4 regions of the Allobosea sp. 05L423 genome follow, and region 3 is predicted to be linked to each of the others. Evidence: predicted binding sites of a transcription regulator. Region 3 holds the regulator's gene; each other region holds the start of a gene.

Region 1 (4,964 bases), on a different contig from region 3:
CGGGGGCCTCGCCCTCCGCCAGCGCATCCTCGTTCAGCGCCGCGGCAGGCTCGCTCGTGCCTTCAGCCTCTGCGGGAACCTCCGCAGTCTCGCCCGCGGCGGATGTGGTTTCGGAGGCAGCTTCAGCAGCGGCAACGGGCTGTGCCGGCTCGGTCGCGGCCGGCGGCGGCGCCAGCGGCACGGTGATCGCCGGACCCGGGCGCTTCACCGAGACATAGCCGAGCGAGCGCAGGATCGAGGCGAAATCCTCGCCCGCGCAGCCGACGAGCGAGGTCATCGCGCCAGTGGCGACGAAGCCGTCCTGATCGGCAGCGCCGGCGGGCGGGGTGCCCTGCGTGACGCCCGGACGATAGGCGATCGCCGGGCGAATGAGATCGGCGAGGCGTTCCAGAATGTCGACGCGCACGGCCCGCTCGCCGCAGACGCGGTAGCCCGCCGCGCGATACAGCCCCTTCGGCACGGCCTTGTCGACCGGGAAGGAGGTCCGGCCCGACGCGGCCAGATGGGCGATGTCGTCGAGCCCGGCCGTCTCCGGCCCGCCATGCTTCAGCGCCCAGAGCTGGGCGGCAAGCGCACGCGGCGCCGGCTTCAGCAGCGCCGGCATGTAGATGTGGAAGGCACCGAACCGAATGCCGAGCTGGCGCAGCGCGGCACGGCCCTCCTGATCCAGCGCCTTCATCTCCTCGCCGACCTTGGAGCGCTCGAGCACGCCGAGCGACTCGGCCGTCTGATAGGCGATGCCGCGCGCAATGCCGGTGACGCTCTCGGCCGCCTCGAGAATCTGGATCGCGCCGAGCAGGCGGGTGATGTGATTCTTCAGCCAGAGACTGAGCCGGCCTTCGACCTGCTCACGCGCAGGACCGGACAGATGCTCCTCAACCAGCAGGCGCAGGCGCGGCTCCAGCACCTTCTCGCCGGCAACCAGGCGCGCCACCGGCTCGCCGGTCCAGCGCACCAGCCCGTCATGCGACAGCACGAAGGCATCGTCGCCTGCCAGCACGACGCGCGCCGCTCGCGATTCGATCTCGGCGCCGAGCGCCTTCATCGCCGCCAGGTTCAGAGCCTTGACCTCGGCCCCACCCGCTTTCGGGTCCGCTGTGAAGCGGAAGCCCTGCAGCATTCCCACGTGCTGGCCCTCAACGAGCACGTCGCCCGTCGCGGTGACCTCAGCCTCCAACATCGCATTCTCCCGCAAGCGGCGCATCAGCACGCTGGTGCGCCGATCGACAAATCGGCTAGCGAGACGCTCGTGCAGAGCGTCCGACAGCTTGTCCTCTACAAGACGAGCCATCCCCTGCCAATGCTCTGGATCAGGCAACCAGTCAGGACGATTGGCAACATAGGTCCAAGTCCTCACCTGCGCGATCCTGGCGGAGAGCGTATCGATCTCGCCATCGGTGCGGTCGAGCGAGGCGAGTTGCACCGCATACCAGTCGGCATCGAGCCGGCCATGGCGCATCAGCCTGAGATACAGCGTCGTCGCGAGATCGGCGTGCTGCATCGGCGATATCTTGCGATAATCGGGGAGGCCGCAGACCTCCCAGAGCCGCTCGACCGCAGCACGCCCATGCGCCAGCGACGCGACATCCGGGTCCCTCGCCAGCACCTCCAGCGTCGTCATGTCCTCGGCGATCAGCGCCCTGGTCAGGCCGGGTTCCGAGGGCTGGATGTTGAGCGTGCCGGTGAGGCCGGCGATCGAGCGCAGGTCCAGGTCGGAATTGCGCCACTGCATCTGGCGCACCGGCTCGAAGCGATGATTCTCGATCGCCTCGACCAGTTCCGCGTCGAAGGGCGGGCAGCGCCCGCTGGTGCCGAAGGTGCCGTCGCGCAGATGCCGCCCGGCGCGACCGGCGATCTGGCCGAATTCGGCCGGATTGAGCTTGCGGTAGTGATGCCCGTCGAACTTTCTGTCCGCCGCGAAGGCGATGTGATTGACGTCGAGGTTGAGCCCCATACCGATCGCGTCGGTGGCGACGAGATAATCGACGTCGCCGGACTGGTAGATCTCGACCTGCGCGTTGCGGGTGCGTGGGCTGAGCGCGCCGAGCACGACGGCCGCCCCGCCCTTCTGCCGGCGAATCAGCTCGGCGATGGCGTAGACCTCCTCGACCGAGAAGGCGACGATGGCCGAGCGCGGCGGCAGCCGGGTGATCTTGCGGTCGCCGGCGAAGGTCAGGCTGGACAGGCGCGGGCGCGAGACGACGTTGACGCCGGGGATGAGCTGCTCGATCAGCGGGCGCACCGTGCCCGCGCCGATCAGCATGGTCTCGGCCCGGCCGCGGCGGTTGAGCAGCCGATCGGTGAAGACATGACCGCGGTCGAGGTCGGAAGCGAGCTGGACTTCGTCGATCGCGACAAAATCGACCGCGAGGTCGCGCGGCATCGCCTCGACCGTGCAGACCCAGAAGCGCGGCCGCTCCGGCTTGATCTTCTCCTCACCGGTGACGAGGGCGACAGCCTCGGGGCCGACCTTGTCGACCACGCGCTGGTAGACCTCGCGCGCCAGCAATCGCAGCGGCAGGCCGATCATTCCCGTCGGGTGAGCGACCATGCGCTCGATGGCGAGATGGGTCTTGCCGGTATTGGTGGGGCCGAGCACCGCCGTCACACCATGGGCGCGGGCGGCGGGCGGCAGCGAACGAAACGGAAGCAAGGCGACGGAGCCGATCATCTCGCCCGCCCATGCGGGCGGGAGCGTGGACAGGAATCAGGAACGAGCCTGGCGAGAACGACTCTGGAACGAAGCGAGGCCGAATCGCGGACTCCGGCAGAATCGGGATTTGTTCCCCTTTCGGGGCTGTCCTCCCTTCGGCATGGGCCATCCCGGCATAGCGCGCCCTCCTGCAGAACCGTCGTGGCGGCGGCGCGAAAGGCCGCTCGGCACGATTCCTATTTAAGTCCTTCCGCCCCTGAAACGAGGGGCAATCGACATTTTCGCCCGCTGCCCCGCTTCAATGGCGCGCGTGGCTACACTGCCCATGATCGGCCAGCGCCTCGATGATCGCGCAGTCGCTGGCGGCGACGCCCCCCGAACAGGTGGTCGCGATCCGCTCCAGCTCCTTCTCCAGCGAACGCAATTTCGCGATCTTGTCCCGCACCTCTTCAAGGTGCGAAACCGAGATCGCATGCGCCTCGTCGCAGGCGATGCCGGGCGTATCGGAGAGTCTGAGCAGCGTGCGGATATTGTCGACGGCGAAGCCGAGATCCCGCGCATGCTTGATGAAGGCGAGCCGTTCGGCATGGCGCCGGCCGTAGCGGCGCTGATTGCCCTCGGACCGCTCCGGCGGCGGCAGGAGTCCGACCTGCTCGTAATAGCGGATCGTCTCGACCTTGACCCCGGTGCGTTCCGCCAACGTGCCGATCGGCATCACGCGTTCGAGCCTGTCCGTCACGGCCATGGCGTCACCTCTAAAGCTGTAGTCTCTACAGCTTTAGATAAGTCGCGGCGTGCCCGTGGCAAGAGCATTTCGCGCGAAACGAACCGCACCGTCATTCCCGGGTGGAGCGAAGCGCAGGACCCGAGAATCGCGGACAGGACAAAGCTCCGCAGCCCCCGCGTCAGGACTACGCCACACCCATCGCCAGCAGGTCGTGGACGTGGACCAGCCCGACCGGCCGCTCCTGCTCATCGACCACGATCAGCGCGGTGATCCGCATGCGGTTGACCAGTTCCAGCGCCTCGACGGCGAGCGTATCGAGCCCGATGCGCCGCGGGTTGGCGGTCATGATATCGCGTGCGCGCAGCGAGCCGCCGCCCATCGCCGCCTTGCGGCGCAGATCGCCATCGGTAACGACGCCGGCGAGCTTGCCGTCCAGATCCATCACGACGGCGCAGCCGAAGCTCTTCGCCGAGATCATCGCGATGACGTCCGGCAGCAGCGTGTCGAGCCCGATCAGCGGCAGATCGGCGCCGCGATGCATGATGCTCTCGACGGTCTTGAGCTGGGCGCCGAGCTTGCCGCCGGGGTGATAGACGAAAAAGTCCTGCCGCGAGAAGCCGCGCGCTTCCAGCAGCGCCACCGCCAGCGCGTCGCCGAGCGCGATCTGCATCGTTGTCGAGGTGGTGGGAGCGAGCCCGTTCGGGCAGGCTTCCGTCGCCTTGGGCAGGACCAGCGCGACGTCCGCTTCCTTGCCGAGCGTGCTCTCGGGGTTCGACGTGAAGGCGATCAGGCCGACCCGGAACCGCCGGGTGTAACCGACGAGCGCGGCGAGCTCCGCCGTCTCGCCCGACCATGACAGCGCAATCACCACGTCCTCGGGCTGCACCATGCCGAGGTCGCCATGGCTCGCCTCGGCCGGATGGACGAAATGGGCGGGCGTGCCGGTGGAGGCCAGGGTCGCGGCGAGCTTGCGCCCGACATGGCCGGACTTGCCCATGCCCGAGACGATCACGCGCCCGGTCGCAGCCCGGATCATCGCGACGGCATCGGCAAAGGGCTGGCCGAGCCCGTTGGCGAGCGCGTCATGGAGCGTGTCGAGCCCCGCGCGCTCGGTGGCGACGGTGCGAAGGGCGGAGGCGCGGATATCGGCGATCATGGCCGGCGCTGTAGCACGGGGAGGCCCGCGATTGCCACCGCCGAGGCTAAGCAGACATTCCTTGGCAAGCCACCGAATGGTCTGCTTGGGCCTTTTGTCTTGTCGCAGATTCCTGTCGGAAAATCGTGAGACAGTTTTCCGGAAGCTGCCTGGCCAGGCCGCTTCGTTGACGGGTCCTTAACCCTGTTCGTTCTAACTCCGTTAACCATGCGCGCCCCTCCAGGGCGCGTGAGCTGTTGCCTGGAGCCTGGCGAACCCCGTGTCCGGTCGCACGACGATCCTGCTTCTGTCCGGCACCGCCCTGGCCGGACTCGCGTTCGGCTGGACGACGGCCGTGGCGCAGCGGGCAACCGCGCTCAGGACGGGCACGCCGGCCTATATCGCGCAGCAGCCGGCCCAGCCGGAGACGCCGCCCGCACCGACCTCCG
Region 2 (4,964 bases), on a different contig from region 3:
GGCTGCGAGAATGACGCCGATCAGGATAGACGCTACGCCATCAAGCTCGGGGCGCTCAAAATAGACCGCGGCCGTAATGCCGATGAAAGCAATGAGCAAGCCGAGCAGGGCTGCGGTGTCTTCGAACAGCACCGTAAAGACACTGGGATCCTTGCTTTGCCGCACGGCGGCGAAATAGCTCAGCGAGCCTTTGGCCGCCTTGAACTCCTTAAGCGCGACCCGCCAGGAGTAGCCTTCGAACAAGGCTGAAAGACCCAAGACGACGTAGTTCGTGGTCAGGCTCGTTGCCGGATGCGGGGCGATGACATGAGCGATGCCTTCGTAAAGAGAGACGCCGGCGCCGACCGCGAAGACCAGAAGCGCGACGATGAAACTCCAGAAATAAAGCTCACGGCCGTGGCCGAAGGGATGCGTGAGATCGGGTGGCCGCGCGGCCCGGTTGAGGCCATAGAGCAAGAGTGCGCCATTGCCAGTGTCGACTAGGGAGTGAACGCCCTCGGACAGCATCGCGGAGCTTCCGGTCCAGGCTGCCGCGACTAATTTAGTTGTCGCGATAAGCAGATTCCCTGCTAGCGCCGCATAGATGACTTTCCGTGATCCCGAATGTGCCGCCATCTAGCTCCCCGCCTGGGCGCAACGGGGTTTAGCGGTACGTGTTCCCTAATTCCGACTCTCGACGGGGTTGAAGCAGGAGAATGGAGAACGGGCGGTGCGGTACCGGTGTTACAGGCGTCGAGGCGCTGCGCTGACACTCTCAACATGCGCAGACTCGGAAGCCTCCCAGCCGAAGACACTGCGGCCGCCATACTCCGCCGATCGGCAGCGCTCTTCCGCGACATATTCGACAAGTGTCGGGCCTGTGGCGCTCCGCTCCAGCCGACGGCTCTCACTGTCCAGCCGCGCAATGGCGGCAAGGCGGTCGTCCTGGCCGATCTTTGCCCGATTGACGGCCGACCGCAGGACAGCGATGGTCTGGTCGTAGACCTTGGTTGGCACTGCGAACGGCTGTCGGTCCTTGCCGCCATGGGCGAGCGAAAAGCGCGCTGGATCACTAAAACGGCAGGGCGCGCCATGCAGGACTTCCGCGACCATCGCGAGTGACCGCACGGTGCGCGCGCCGATTCCGGGAACAAGCAGCAGCTCGGAAAAGTCCTGGGGTCCCCGATCGGCTGCTGCAGCCAATGCGCCATGCAGTCGTCGCGTTACGACGTCCTTGGGCCTGACGTCGTGGTGCGCCGGCATCACGAGATGCGGGAGGGTTAGCTGCGGGGCGTTTTCATCCGCAATGGGGCGCGCCGGCTGGAGCGCCGCCAACTCCTTGACGATCCTGTCCGGTCCCTGATCGCGCAGCATCGTGACCTGCGCTTCACGGGCGCGCTCGGCGCGCGCATCGGTCAGGTTGACGATGTTGCCGGCGCTTCGCCCCTCGATTGCGGCATGCGGAGTTTCGACGTAGCTGCCAAGGCCCTCGGAATGCCAATGATACCTGCGCGCCAGACCGCCGTCGCCCTTCATGCCCTGCTGCACGACCGTCCAATGGCCGTCATCGGTTACGAAAAAGCCGTGCAGATAGAGGTCGAAGCCGTCCTGCACCGCCGCGCTGTCGACCTTGGCGACGAGCCTGCTTGCCTGCGCAAAGGCGGTCCCGTCGAAACCTACGTTCGCGCCGATCTGTTCCAGCTCGGCGGGTGTTCGACGGGAATGATTGCCTCGCCCTCCGCAGACATGCAGCCCTAACTCACCGGCTATCGGCTTCAGACCACGTTTCAACGCCCCGATGACGCTCGTCGTAATGCCGGACGAGTGCCAATCCATCCCCATGATTGCGCCGAACGACTGGAACCAGAAGGGATGCGCCAGTGGCCGCAGTAGCTCGTCGCGCCCGTACTGCTGGATAATGGCTTCGCAGATCACGCTACCTAGCCGGGCCATGCGCTCGCCAAGCCAGAGCGGCACACGCCCGTAATGTAGGGGAAGATCGGCACTTCCCGATCGCCTTGTCATAGTTCACCGGAACGAAATAGGAACATCTGAATATATACCCCGGTCCCTGACCCTTGACCATACCGAGCGAACGGCGCCGGAACTTAGAACGGTTCCACTTCGTTCAGAGAGCGTCCGAGGGCGCGGAAACCGAAACTTTCCCCTCTCCAAACCGGTCCAAGTGAGCCTTTAGCGCCACCCAACTGCTGCTCGCGTCAAGAACAAGGATGATGACCCATGGCCCGCTCGCCCCGCGATGTCCCAGCAAATGCCAAAGCCACCGTGGGAGAGGGCGGCGAGCTGCACAGTCGACGTCGGCGGCGGAGGTTCGCATCACGACCAATCATGGGGTTCCGGTCAGCGATAATCAGAATTCGCTGAAGGCTGGCGGTCGCGGTCCGACGCTGCTGGAAGATTTCGTCCTTCGTGAGAAAATCCAGCATTTCGACCATGAGCGCATCCCGGAGCGCATCGTCCATGCGCGTGGTTCGGCCGCTCACGGATTCTTCGAACTGACGGAGTCGCTCGGCGAATTCACCCGCGCGAAAGTGCTGACCGAGGTCGGCGTCAAGACCGAGGTCTTCACCCGATTTTCGACGGTCGCCGGTGGCGCCGGTTCGGTCGACACGCCTCGGGACGTTCGAGGCTTCGCGGTCAAGTTCTACACCAAAGAAGGGAACTGGGATCTCGTCGGCAACAACATCCCGGTCTTCTTCATTCAAGATGCCATCAAATTTCCCGACTTGATCCATGCCGTGAAGATGGAGGCCGATCGCGGCTATCCGCAGGCGGCCAGCGCCCACGACACGTTCTGGGACTTCGTTGGGCTGATGCCTGAATCGACCCATATGATCATGTGGGCGATGTCCGACCGAGCCATTCCGCGCTCGCTGCGGATGATCGAAGGGTTCGGCGTCAACACCTTCCGCCTGCTCAACGACAAGGACGAGCCGACCTTCGTCAAGTTCCACTGGCGGCCCAAGCTCGGCACGCAGTCGACCTGCTGGGACGAGGCGGTGAAGATCGCCGGGGCCGATCCGGACTATCATCGCCGCGATCTGCATGAGGCCATCGCCAAGGGCGATTTTCCGGAATGGGAATTCGGCGTGCAGTTGCTGAGCCAGGGCGAGGCCGACGCGCTGCCCTTCGACATCCTCGACGCGACCAAGGTGATCCCGGAGGAGCTGGTGCCGATCCGCATGATCGGCCGCATGGTGCTGAACCGCAACCCGGACAATTTCTTCGCCGAGACCGAGCAGGCCGCGTTCCTGCCAACCAATATGCCGCCCGGCATCGACGTCTCGGAAGACCCGCTCCTGCAAGGCCGGCTGTTCTCCTACCAGGACACGCAACTCTCACGGCTCGGGACCGTGAACTTCTACCAAATCCCGATCAACAGAGCCAAGGGCTGCCCCTTCCAGAACCTGCAGCGCGACGGACATATGCAGACGCAAGTCTTCACCGGCCGCGCGAACTACGAACCGAACAGCCTTGCCGAGGCTGGCGAGGACGGCGGCCCGCGCGAGGATCCTGTCGGCGGCTTCCGGACGGCGGCGATCCCGGTCGAGCAGGATAAGGTTCGCCTGCGCGCGGAGAGCTTCGCGGATCATTACAGCCATGCGCGGCTGTTCTTCCGCTCGCAGAGTGAGATCGAGCAGGCCCACCTCGCGAGCGCACTCGTCTTCGAGCTGTCGAAGGTCACGCTGGAGCATGTCCGCAACCGCGTGATGTCGAACCTCGTCAATGTCGACGAGGCCTTGGCGCAGCGCGTTGCAGACGGACTCGCCATGACTCTCCCGAAGGGTTCGAAGCCCGCAGCGATCCCGATGGACATGGAGCCATCGCCGGCACTCCGCATCGTCGGCAAGTACCCCGAGACCCTGAAGGGCCGGACTGTCGGCATACTTGTCTCGGATGGGGCGGACGGAGCCCGGATCACGGCCGTCAAGGCTGCCGTCGAAGGCGATGGCGGAGCCGTCAAGATCGTCGCGCCGAAGATCGGCGGCGTGAAACTCAAGGATGGGAAGACGCTCAAGGCCGACGGCCAACTCGCGGGCACACCGTCCGTGCTCTTCGACGCGGTCGCTATCATTCTGTCCGAAGCTGGCTGCGCCGCATTGATGAAGGAAGGTGCGGCAATCGATTTCGCCAAGGATGCCTTCGGGCATCTCAAGGCGATCGGCTACAGTGCCGAAGCCAGGCCGCTGCTCGACAAGGCCGGAGTCGAGCCGGATGATGGGATCGTGGCGTTGGACAAGAAGGTCGACGCCTTCCTGAAACCAGCGCGTACACGCCAGTGGGCACGCGAAAGCAAGGTTCGCATGCTGGCGTGATTGGCTTGTTGCCAGCTGGGTGCAGCCAGCGGCACTTCACTCGGCTTTGCCTGACAAAGTACGGCGCGGCTTTTTTTGGGAGATCGGGCTCCTCTTCAACTCTGCGCATTTTAGCGCGCAGCCGAGGAATCTCGCTTTTGGCATCCAGCCACTCGTTCGTTGCTACTCGGATTTGTCGGGGAAGCGAGCTTGACCCACTTGTAAAGGCTGTGTGCCTAGACGCCCAGGCGCGCCGCGACATCGGGCACGGAGTACCCCGCTCAGCGACGTGTCTGATCCACGAAGCGATCCGATTGCTTCCTGGAGCCCTCTCTCCTCGCGGAGAGAGGGCTTCACTGCGTTCATGTGCGACCAGTTGCAGTATCCGGTAGCTGCCCGGACGCGCCACGAACGCGCAAATCCGAAACCGCCGGTTTTGAGCGAGAAAACTTCGTCTCGCGCAAGCTCTCTTCAGCCCTCGAGGAAAAAGCGGACCATTTCGCGTGAAGCATCGGGGCCCGTCGCATCGGTATAGCTTCCGCCCCGGTCACCGCCCGACCAGGCATGGCCGCCGCCGTGGATCAGCCAGTGCTCGGCGCGTGCACGAGCATCGCCATGTCGGATCAGCGAGCGCGTCACGCGTTTGCCATTGATCACCGAAACGGTCTG
Region 3 (4,964 bases):
TCCTCGCCGCCGGGACGATCTTCTGGCTGGTGCGCGCCCTGCTGGCGCTCTCCCAGACCGCCGCGCTGCGCTGGCCGATCAAGAAGATCGCAGCGGCCGCAGCGATGTTCGGCGCGACCGCCTACTGCATCTTCTCGGGCAGCGATGTCGCGACCGAGCGCTCGCTGATCATGACGCTGGTGATGCTCGGCGCGATCCTTGTCGATCGTGCGGCGCTGAGCATGCGCAATCTCGCGCTTGCGGCCATGATCGTGCTCCTGCGCGAGCCGGAGGCCTTGCTCGGGCCGAGCTTCCAGATGTCCTTCGGAGCCGTCGCGGCATTGATCGCCTTTGCCGAACGCTGGGAGAGCCGAAAGCGCTCCCAGCCGCCGCCGACCTTGCCGTGGCCGCTTGGGCCGGTCTGGGCCGCGGCACTCGGCATCGTCGTCACCACGTTGCTGGCAACGGCCGCGACAGCGCCCTTCGGCGCCTATCATTTTCAGACCTTCAATCCCTTCGGCCTGCTCGGCAATGCGATGGCGCTGCCCTTCGTCTCGCTCTTCGTCATGCCGGCGGCCGTCTTCGGCGTGCTGGCTTACCCCTTCGGACTGGACTGGCCCGCCTGGGCGCTGATGGGGCTGGCTTCCGATGTCGTGCTCAAGGTGGCGCACTGGGTCGCAAGCATCGACCATTCCACGGTGATGATCGCAGCCTTCGGGCCGGCGGTGCTGACCTGCTTCGTGCTGGCGCTGCTGTGGCTGACGCTCTGGACCACGCCCTGGCGCTGGCTGGCGGCGCTGCCGCTCCTGCTCGGCGTGGCCATCGCCGGCAAGCCGGAGCGGCCGGAAATCCTGATCGAACGCGACGGTTCGGGGCTGGCGGTGCGGGGCCCGGATGGCCGCCTCGCGATTGCGGGCAAGCCGAGCCGTTTCGTGCTGCAGCAATGGCTCGCTGCTGATGGCGATCGCCGTTCGCCGGACGATCCGACGCTGCGGGCCGGCATTAGCTGCGATGCGCTCGGCTGCGTCGCACGGACGCCGGATCAGCGCACCGTCTCCTACACGCGCGACAGGTTGGGGCTTATCGAGGACTGCATGCGAGCTGACCTCGTCGTCACGGCCATCCCCTGGAGCGGAACCTGCAAGGCACGGCTGATCGAGCGAATGGCGTTATCGCGCGACGGCGCGACTTCGCTCTATCGAACAGGATCGGGGTGGAGCAGCCATGTCTCGGAGCAGAACGCTGCCGACCGCCCTTGGAGCCGCCGCCGTGAACAGCGCCCTGCGCAAGCCTCGACAGCGCCTCCGAGTGTGACACCGGCTTCCGCCGACGGCGAAGCCGAGGTCGAGCGCCTTCAGTAGCGCCGCATCAGATTGACGAGGCGGCCCTGGATCTTGACCCGGTCCGGCCCGAGCACGCGCGTCTCATAGGCGGGGTTGGCGGCTTCGAGCGCGATCGAGGAGCCGCGCTTGCGCAGTCGCTTGAGCGTCGCTTCCTCGTCATCGATCAGCGCCACGACGATGTCGCCGGTATTGGCCGAATCCTGCTTGCGGATGATGACGGTGTCGCCGTCGAGGATGCCGGCTTCGACCATCGAGTCACCACGCACTTCCAGCGCGTAATGCTCGCCGGAGCCGAGCATGTCGGGCGGCAGCGAGACGGTGTGGCTACGGTTCTGGATCGCCGAGATCGGCGTGCCGGCGGCGATGCGGCCCATGACCGGGATCGCGATGGAGGAGCGGCTGTCCTCATCGGCCGCAGGGCGTGGCTTGGTGAGATTCGGCTGCGAGCCGAGGCCGCCCTGGACGACCGCAGGGTTGAAACGCTGCCGCTGCTGCGGGGCGCCGAGCCCGTCGGGCATCTTGATGATCTCGAGCGCACGCGCCCGGTTGGGCAGGCGACGGATGAATCCGCGCTCCTCCAGCGCCATGATCAGCCGGTGAATGCCCGACTTGGAGCGCAGATCGAGCGCATCCTTCATCTCGTCGAAGGAGGGCGGCACCCCGCTCTCACGCAAGCGTTCCTGGATGAAGCGCAGGAGTTCGTGTTGCTTGCGTGTCAGCATGATCCCCGCCGGCCTTCTCGAAGGCTAGATTCGAAACAAAGCAGGAACACCATACGCGTTCCACTTGTGTTCCGCAAGCGGGCTCCGGCATCGAAGCGAACAGTGGAATCCACTTTTCGGGCAGATCCGATGCGATAACCCTATACAGATCGCTACGATCGCGTCCGACAGGATGAGCGGTGATCTAGCGCAGCGGCAGGATGCGGCAGATGTCGCCTTTTTTTGCCGGCGCGGCATGGGCAGGCCGGATCGTCAATGCCTGCGCCCGTGCCAGCGTGCCGAGCATCGAGGAATCCTGCCGGTCGAAGGGCGTCGCCACCCAGCCATCCGGCCTCAGTGCGAGCTCCGAGCGCAGATAGTCCTCGCGCTCGTCATTGGCCGGCATGTCACGGCCGAGGCGGGCGGGGATGCTGCGGTCGCGGTCGGCCTCCCCAATGCCGAGCAGAGCCTCGATCAGCGGCAGGACGAAGAGATGGCCGCAGACGATCGAGGAGACCGGGTTTCCGGGCAAGCCGACCACGACCATGCGGCCGAGTCGGCCGGTCATCATCGGTTTGCCCGGCCGCATCGCGATCTTCCAGAAGCCGAGCGACATGCCGGCCCGCGTCAGCGCCTCCTGCACGAGGTCATGCGCGCCGACCGAGGCCCCGCCGAGTGTGATGAGGACGTCGGCGTCGGCGTCCCGCGCCTGGCCGATCTTGGCCGCGAGGTCGGCGTGGTCGTCGCGGGCGATGCCGAGATCGAGAACGGCACCGCCGGCCTTCTCGACCAGTGCAGCGAGCGAGAAGGAGTTCGAGGCGACGATCTGGTCGCGCCCGACCGGCTCGCCCGGAGCCACCAACTCGTCGCCAGTGGCAAGGATCGCGACGCGCGGCTTGCGCCGGACGGGCAAGGTCGGATGTCCCATCGCGGCGGCAAGGCCCAGCGCAGCGCTGTCGAGCACGCGTCCGGCCGGCAGCAGGACGTTGCCCTCGCGGAAATCCAGCCCGGCTGCGCGCAGGAACTTGCCCCTGGCAGGCGGCACCCGCACGCGGATCGCCGGGCTGTCGACGCCGTCGGCATCCTCCTGCATCAGGACGGTATCGGCGCCCTCCGGCATTGGCGCGCCCGTGAAGATGCGCACGGCCTGCCCCGGCCCGACCGAGCCCTCGAAGGCCCGGCCAGCGGCGGATTCGCCGATCACCGCGAGCGAGATGCCCGCCGCCATGTCGTCGCCGCGCACGGCATAGCCGTCCATGGCGGAATTGGCGAAGGGCGGCTGGGTCCGGAGCGCCTTGACCTCACCGGCAAGCACCCGCCAGGCGCATTGCGCGAGCGGCAGGGTTTCGGCCCCGGTCGGCCCTGGAATGCTGTCGAGCAGCGCCTTGCGCGCGACGGGGACCGGGGTGAGCGCCATCAGAGCAGGATGCCGAACCGCAGGTCCGCGGCAGCGAATAGTTGGGACCGGTTTTCGGATGACATCATGCTCGACTTCCTTCCTGCGAAGCCTTTGCGTCGTAGTCGCCGGACTGGCCGCCGGATTTGTGTATGAGCCGGATGTTCTCGATCCGCATCGCCCTGTCGACCGCCTTGACCATGTCGTAGACGGTCAGGCAGGCGACCGAGACGGCCGTGAGCGCCTCCATCTCGACGCCGGTCTGGCCTTTCATCTTCACTTCGGCGCGCACGCGCACGCCCGGCAATGCCTCGTCGATCGTGAGATCGACCCCGATCTTGCTGAGCAGCAGGGGGTGGCAGAGCGGGATCAGTTCATGTGTGCGCTTGGCGGCCATGATTCCGGCGAGGCGCGCCGTGCCGAGCACGTCGCCCTTCTTGGCGTTGCCGTCGCGCACGATCGCGATCGTCCCGGGCGCCATCACGACACTCCCTTCGGCGACGGCGATGCGGGTCGTCTCGGCCTTGTCGCCGACATCGACCATATGCGCCTGGCCCTGGGCGTCGAGGTGGCTGAGCCGGCTCACGCCGCGCTCTCTTGCGCCGTGCCGGTCAGCAGCGACCGCGTCGCGGCCGTGACATCCGCCTGCCGCATCAGGCTCTCGCCGACGAGGAAGCTGTTGACGCCGGCCTTGTTGAGGCGGGCGATGTCGGCATGGGCGAAGATGCCGCTCTCGCCGATGACGATGCGGTCGGAGGGGACGCGCGGCGCCAGCCGCTCGGTCACCGCGAGATCGACGTGGAAGCTGCGCAGATCGCGGTTGTTGATGCCGAGCAGCCGGCTCTCGAGCTTGAGCGCCCGGTCGAGCTCGGCGTCGTCATGAACCTCGACGAGCACATCCATGCCGAGTTCGCGCGCGGTTTCGTCGAGCGCCCTGGCGGTGTCGTCGTCGACCCCGGCCATGATGATCAGGATGCAGTCGGCGCCCCAGCTGCGGGCTTCGTAGACCTGATAGGGCTCGTAGAGGAAATCCTTGCGCAGGGCGGGCAGGCCGGAGGCCTCGCGCGCCTGCGTCAGGAATTCCGGCTGACCCTGGAAGGAGGGCGCATCGGTCAGCACGGAGAGGCAGGCCGCGCCGCCGGCGGCATAGGCACGGGCGAGCGAAGGCGGGTCGAAATCGGCGCGGATCAGCCCCTTGGACGGGCTCGCCTTCTTGATCTCGGCGATCAGGGCCGGCTTGCCGTCCGCGAGCTTGGCGGCGAGAGCGTCGGCGAAGCCGCGCGGCCTGCCGGTGGCACGGGCGCGGCGTTCGATCTCGGCCGGTGGCACCACGGCCTTGGCGGCCGCGATCTCCTGGCGCTTGTAGGCTTCGATCTTGGCGAGGATGTCGGTCATGCCGCCCTCACGCGTTCGAGGCTTTGATGAGGGCGCCCAGCGTCGCCTTGGCCTTGCCAGAGTCGAGGGCGGCCGTCGCCTGGGCGAAGCCGTCCTTCAGGTTCGCAGCCTTGCCGGCGACGAGCAGTGCTGCCGCGGCATTGAAGGCGG
Region 4 (4,964 bases), on a different contig from region 3:
TCGGAGTAGACCGTGACGAGGAGCTTGTCCTTGGGCAGGCCGAACTCGCGCGTGACCAGGGTCCAGGCGTGGTGGATCGCCTGCTCCTTGAAATAGTCGCCGAAGGAGAAGTTCCCCAGCATCTCGAAGAAGGTGTGGTGGCGTGCGGTGTAGCCGACATTGTCGAGGTCGTTGTGCTTGCCGCCGGCGCGCACGCATTTCTGGGCGGTGGTGGCCCGGGAATAGGGACGCTTCTCCTGCCCGGTGAAGACGTTCTTGAACTGCACCATGCCCGAATTGGCGAACATCAGCGTCGGGTCGTTGCGCGGCACGAGCGGGCTCGACGGCACGACTTCATGGCCGTTGGACTTGAAGTAGTCGAGGAAGGTCGACCTGATATCGTTGACGCCGCTCATCGCTGTTTGCGCTCTGAATCTTGGGCAGGAGACCGGGCGCGCCCGGCGGGAAGGTCCGGTTCTAGTCAGGCGGCTCGCCGCTGTCCAGAAAGCTTGATGCAGCGCACACCCGGCAAGGCCTTATTCTCAAACGAAAAGGGCGGCCCGAAGGCCGCCCTTGCATCGTTCCGTGCCGGAGCGCTCAGGCTCAGGCCTCACCCTCGTCGAGATCGTCGTCGGTCGGTTCCGCCTGGTCGAGGATACGGTCGGCAACGAGGCCGGAATTCTGGCGGATCGTGGCCTCGATCTTGGCGGCCATGTCAGGGTTGTTCTTGAGGAAGGTCTTGGCGTTCTCGCGGCCCTGGCCGAGGCGCTGGCTGTCGAAGGAGAACCAGGCGCCGGATTTCTCGACCATGCCGGCCTTGACGCCGAGATCGATCAATTCGCCAACCTTCGAGATGCCCTCACCGAACATGATGTCGAACTCGACCTGCTTGAAGGGCGGCGCGACCTTGTTCTTGACGACCTTGACGCGAACCTGGTTGCCGGTCGCCTCGTCGCGCTCCTTGAGCGTCGAGACGCGGCGGATGTCGAGGCGCACCGAGGCGTAGAACTTGAGCGCGTTGCCGCCGGTGGTGGTCTCCGGCGAGCCGTACATCACGCCGATCTTCATGCGGATCTGGTTGATGAAGATCACCATGCAGTTCGAGCGCGAGATCGAGGCGGTGAGCTTGCGCAGGGCCTGGCTCATCAGGCGGGCCTGGAGGCCCGGCTGGACATCGCCCATCTCGCCCTCGATCTCGGCGCGCGGCGTCAGCGCGGCGACGGAATCGACCACGAGCACGTCGATCGCGCCGGAGCGGACGAGCGTGTCGGTGATCTCCAGCGCCTGCTCGCCGGTATCGGGTTGCGAGATCAGGAGGTCGTCGAGATTGACGCCGAGCTTACGGGCATAGACCGGATCGAGCGCGTGCTCGGCATCGACGAAGGCGCAGACGCCGCCCTTCTTCTGGGCCTCGGCGATGGTGTGGAGCGCGAGCGTGGTCTTGCCCGAGGATTCCGGTCCGTAGATCTCGATGACGCGGCCCCTGGGGAGGCCGCCGACGCCGAGCGCGATGTCGAGACCGAGCGAACCGGTCGAAATCGTCTCGATCTCGATTGAGGGCGAATTCTTGCCGAGCCGCATGATCGAACCCTTGCCGAAGGCGCGTTCGATCTGGGAGAGCGCTGCATCGAGCGCCTTGGCCTTATCCATCGAGGAGCCTTCCACGAGTTTGAGATTCGCCTGATTCACGGTTCGGGCTCCTTATGGCAGGGCGAGGGGGACATCTCAATGCGTCTTGACATGAGGATGGTCACGCTTTGTTCTGGCCGGCAAGTTCTTTTTTTGTTCCAGGTGTCAGCTTGTGTCAGGAGGGGCTTTTATGTTTCTAGTCATGCTATTTTATCGGTTTGAATTTCGTTGAATCGTTCTTGCATGCGCTATGTGCATATCAAGGCGCTGCGTTTCCCATCCCGGCGCCTGCTGTTTCCTGTTATTGCGCCCGGAATCTCCATTTGTTTTCGAAAGTTGCCAACGTGTCCTTCGCCCCCGCCCAAAAGGCCCCGAACTCGCCGCGCCGTATCCTGCTGGCCAGCCTGATCGGCACGACGATCGAGTTCTTCGACTTCTACATCTATGCGACGGCTGCGGTGATCGTGTTCCCGAAGCTGTTCTTCCCGGGCGGCGATCCTACCTCCGCGATGCTCCAGTCCTTCGCGACCTTCGCGATCGCCTTCTTCGCGCGGCCGATCGGCGCCGCCATCTTCGGCCATTTCGGCGATCGGATCGGCCGCAAGGCGACGCTCGTCGCGGCGCTGATGACGATGGGGCTCTCGACCGTCGCCATCGGCATGCTGCCGACCTATGCCGCCGTCGGCGTACTCGCGCCGCTGCTGCTGGCGCTCTGCCGGCTCGGGCAGGGGCTGGGACTCGGCGGCGAGTGGGGCGGAGCAGTGCTGCTGGCGACCGAGAACGCCCCTCCGGGCAAGTCCGCCTGGTACGGCATGTTCCCGCAGCTCGGCGCGCCCGTGGGGTTCATCCTTGCGACCGGCAGCTTCCTTGCGCTCGATGCGCTCCTGACCGACGAGCAGTTCTTCAGCTTCGGCTGGCGTATCCCGTTCATCGCCAGCGCGCTGCTGGTCTTCATGGGGCTCTATGTCCGCCTTCGCATCAGCGAGACCCCGGCCTTCCGCAAGGCGATGGACAAGCATGAGCGGGTGCGCGTGCCCTTCATCAGCATCTTCGCTGAACACAAGCTCGCGCTGCTCTGCGGCACCTTCGCGGCGCTCGCGACCTTCGTGCTGTTCTACCTGATGACCGTGTTCTCGCTGAGCTGGGGCACGACCAAGCTCGGCTTCTCGCGCGACCAGTTCCTGCCGCTGCAGATGATCGGCGTCGTGTTCTTCGGCTTGACCATCCCGGTCTCGGCCGTGCTCGCCGATCGCTTCGGCCGGCGCCAGACCCTCCTGGCGACGACGCTCGGCATTGCCATCTTCGGCTTCTTGCTGGCGCCGCTCTTCGGCTCTGGCAGCACGCTCGGTGTGCTCGCCTTCTTCGTCGTCGGGCTGTCGCTGATGGGCTTCACCTACGGACCGCTCGGCACGGCGCTGGCCGAGATGTTCCCGACGGCCGTGCGCTACACGGGCGCCTCGCTCACCTTCAACCTGGGTGGGATCGTCGGCGCCTCGCTCGCTCCTTACGTGGCGACCTGGCTCGCGACCGAGAAGGGCCTGCCCTTCGTCGGTTACTATCTCAGCCTCTCGGCCGTGGTGACGATCCTGGCGCTGATCGGGGTGAGTGCGCTGGCTTCGCGCCAGGACGATGAGGCCGGCGCGGTTCCGGCGCGCTGAAGCCCGCTTCGCGTCATGGTCGGGCTTGTCCCGACCATCCACGTCTTCGCTGGGTAAGCGCCGTGTTCGCCACAAGGGCGAGCATGACGGCGTCCTGAACATCGTCGCGCTCGTCGATCCCGGGCTCAGGCCACCGGCCTGCTCCGGAGATGACGACCGGCGCCTTCAGCCCATCGCCGCCTTCACCGTCTCGACGAGCTGCTTCATCGTGAACGGCTTGGGCAGGAAGTGGAAGTCTTCGCCTTCCGGCAGATTTTTGCGGAAGGCCTCTTCGGCATAGCCGGAGACGAAGACGACCTTCGTGTTCGGGTTGCGCTTGCGCAGCTCGCCGAGCAGCGTCGGGCCGTCCATCTCGGGCATGACGACGTCGGAGACGACCAGGTCGATCTGGCCGTCATTCTTCAGGAAGAGATCGAGAGCCTCGACGCCGGATGCGGCTTCGTGGACGGTGTAGCCACGCGAGACCAGCATGCGGGCGTTCAGCGCGCGCACTGCATCCTCGTCCTCGACCAGCAGGATGACGCCGGCGCCGGTATGGTCGGCGGCGAGCTTCTTCGGTGCCTCCTTGGCGGCGACCTCGGCAGCGATTTCCTCCTGGCTCGGGACGTGGCGCGGCAGGAAGATCTGGAAGGCCGTGCCCTTGCCGATGGTGGAATCGACGAAGACATAGCCGCCGGTCTGCTTGACGATGCCGTAGACCATCGAAAGACCGAGACCCGTGCCCTTGCCGACCTCCTTGGTGGTGAAGAACGGTTCGAAGATCTTGTCGAGATGCTCCTGCGGGATGCCGGTGCCGGTGTCCTCGACCTCGAGCAGGACATAGTCGTCCGCGGGAAGGCCGGCGTGGCTGAAGCTCACGCAGTCCTCGCGGGCGACGTTGCGGGTGCGGACCGTCAGCTTGCCGCCATCAGGCATGGCGTCGCGGGCGTTGACGGCGAGGTTGACGATGACCTGCTCTAGCTGCCCCAGATCCGCCTTGACCGGCCAGAGGTCGCGACCCTGGCGGACGTCGAGCGTCACCTTGTCGGCGACGACGCGCTTCAGCATCAGCGAGAGGTCGGAGAGCACCTCGCCGAGCTCCAGCACCTGCGGGCGCAGGGTCTGGCGGCGCGAGAAGGCGAGCAGCTGCCGCACCAGCGCAGCGGCGCGGTAGGCGTTCTGCTTGATCTGCATGATGTCCGGGAAGGACGGGTCGGTCGGCCGGTGGCTCGCGAGCAGGAACTCGGAGGCGTTGATGATGACCTGCAGCACGTTGTTGAAATCGTGCGCGATGCCGCCGGCGAGCTGGCCGACGGCCTGCATCTTGCCGGCCTGGTCCATGTTGTCGCGCAGTTTGCGCTCGGCCGTGGTCTCCAGCGCATAGACGATGGCACGCTCGCCGTCGCCGTCCTCGGAGGCGGAGACCGGCGCGAGGTAGAGCTTGGCGGAGCGCCCGTCCTCGCCGGCGAGGGCGAGATCCAGCGGGCTCACTGCGGAGCTGCCCTCCACGACTTCGGCAACGCCGCGTTCGAGGCCGGAATGGGGCGCGACGAGATCGTAGATCGTCCGAAGCGGCGTACCGGACGGCGCGAGCCGGGCGAAGGCGGCGTTGGAGCGCAGGATCGCCCCGCTCTTGTCGACGGTGGCGATGGCCATAGGCGTCGAGTGGAAGAAGCGGGCGAAGCGGACTTCGGCATCGCTGCCGTGATCGGCGCCGGC

The links. Region 3 encodes LexA, which represses DNA repair genes until DNA is damaged. Its sites were predicted from a motif close to TGTTCNNNNTGTGTTCNG; they were not measured.
Region 1: AC1DNE_RS28020 (helicase-related protein) is a predicted target of LexA. The motif match lies at 2,725-2,742, and genes of this name have one in related genera.
Region 2: AC1DNE_RS26750 (DUF763 domain-containing protein) is a predicted target of LexA. The motif match lies at 2,012-2,029, and genes of this name have one in related genera.
Region 4: recA (recombinase RecA) is a predicted target of LexA. The motif match lies at 1,752-1,769, and genes of this name have one in related genera.

Annotation. Positions count from the first base shown of each region.
Region 1 is NZ_JBFTOA010000025.1:98,155-103,118, reverse strand. It holds gene AC1DNE_RS28020 (helicase-related protein) at 1-2,671, opposite strand, end outside; gene AC1DNE_RS28015 (MerR family transcriptional regulator) at 2,952-3,371, opposite strand; gene AC1DNE_RS28010 (KpsF/GutQ family sugar-phosphate isomerase) at 3,565-4,536, opposite strand; gene AC1DNE_RS28005 (outer membrane beta-barrel protein) at 4,796-4,964, shown strand, end outside.
Region 2 is NZ_JBFTOA010000022.1:25,761-30,724, reverse strand. It holds gene AC1DNE_RS26755 (cation diffusion facilitator family transporter) at 1-615, opposite strand, end outside; gene AC1DNE_RS26750 (DUF763 domain-containing protein) at 724-2,004, opposite strand; gene AC1DNE_RS26745 (catalase) at 2,214-4,316, shown strand; gene AC1DNE_RS26740 (extracellular catalytic domain type 1 short-chain-length polyhydroxyalkanoate depolymerase) at 4,767-4,964, opposite strand, start outside.
Region 3 is NZ_JBFTOA010000002.1:621,919-626,882, reverse strand. It holds gene AC1DNE_RS07025 (ComEC/Rec2 family competence protein) at 1-1,340, shown strand, start outside; gene lexA (transcriptional repressor LexA) at 1,334-2,044, opposite strand; gene AC1DNE_RS07015 (molybdopterin molybdotransferase MoeA) at 2,229-3,440, opposite strand; gene moaC (cyclic pyranopterin monophosphate synthase MoaC) at 3,505-4,005, opposite strand; gene trpC (indole-3-glycerol phosphate synthase TrpC) at 4,002-4,814, opposite strand; gene trpD (anthranilate phosphoribosyltransferase) at 4,822-4,964, opposite strand, start outside.
Region 4 is NZ_JBFTOA010000001.1:528,235-533,198, forward strand. It holds gene alaS (alanine--tRNA ligase) at 1-395, opposite strand, end outside; gene recA (recombinase RecA) at 583-1,629, opposite strand; gene AC1DNE_RS02590 (MFS transporter) at 1,953-3,266, shown strand; gene cckA (cell cycle histidine kinase CckA) at 3,432-4,964, opposite strand, start outside.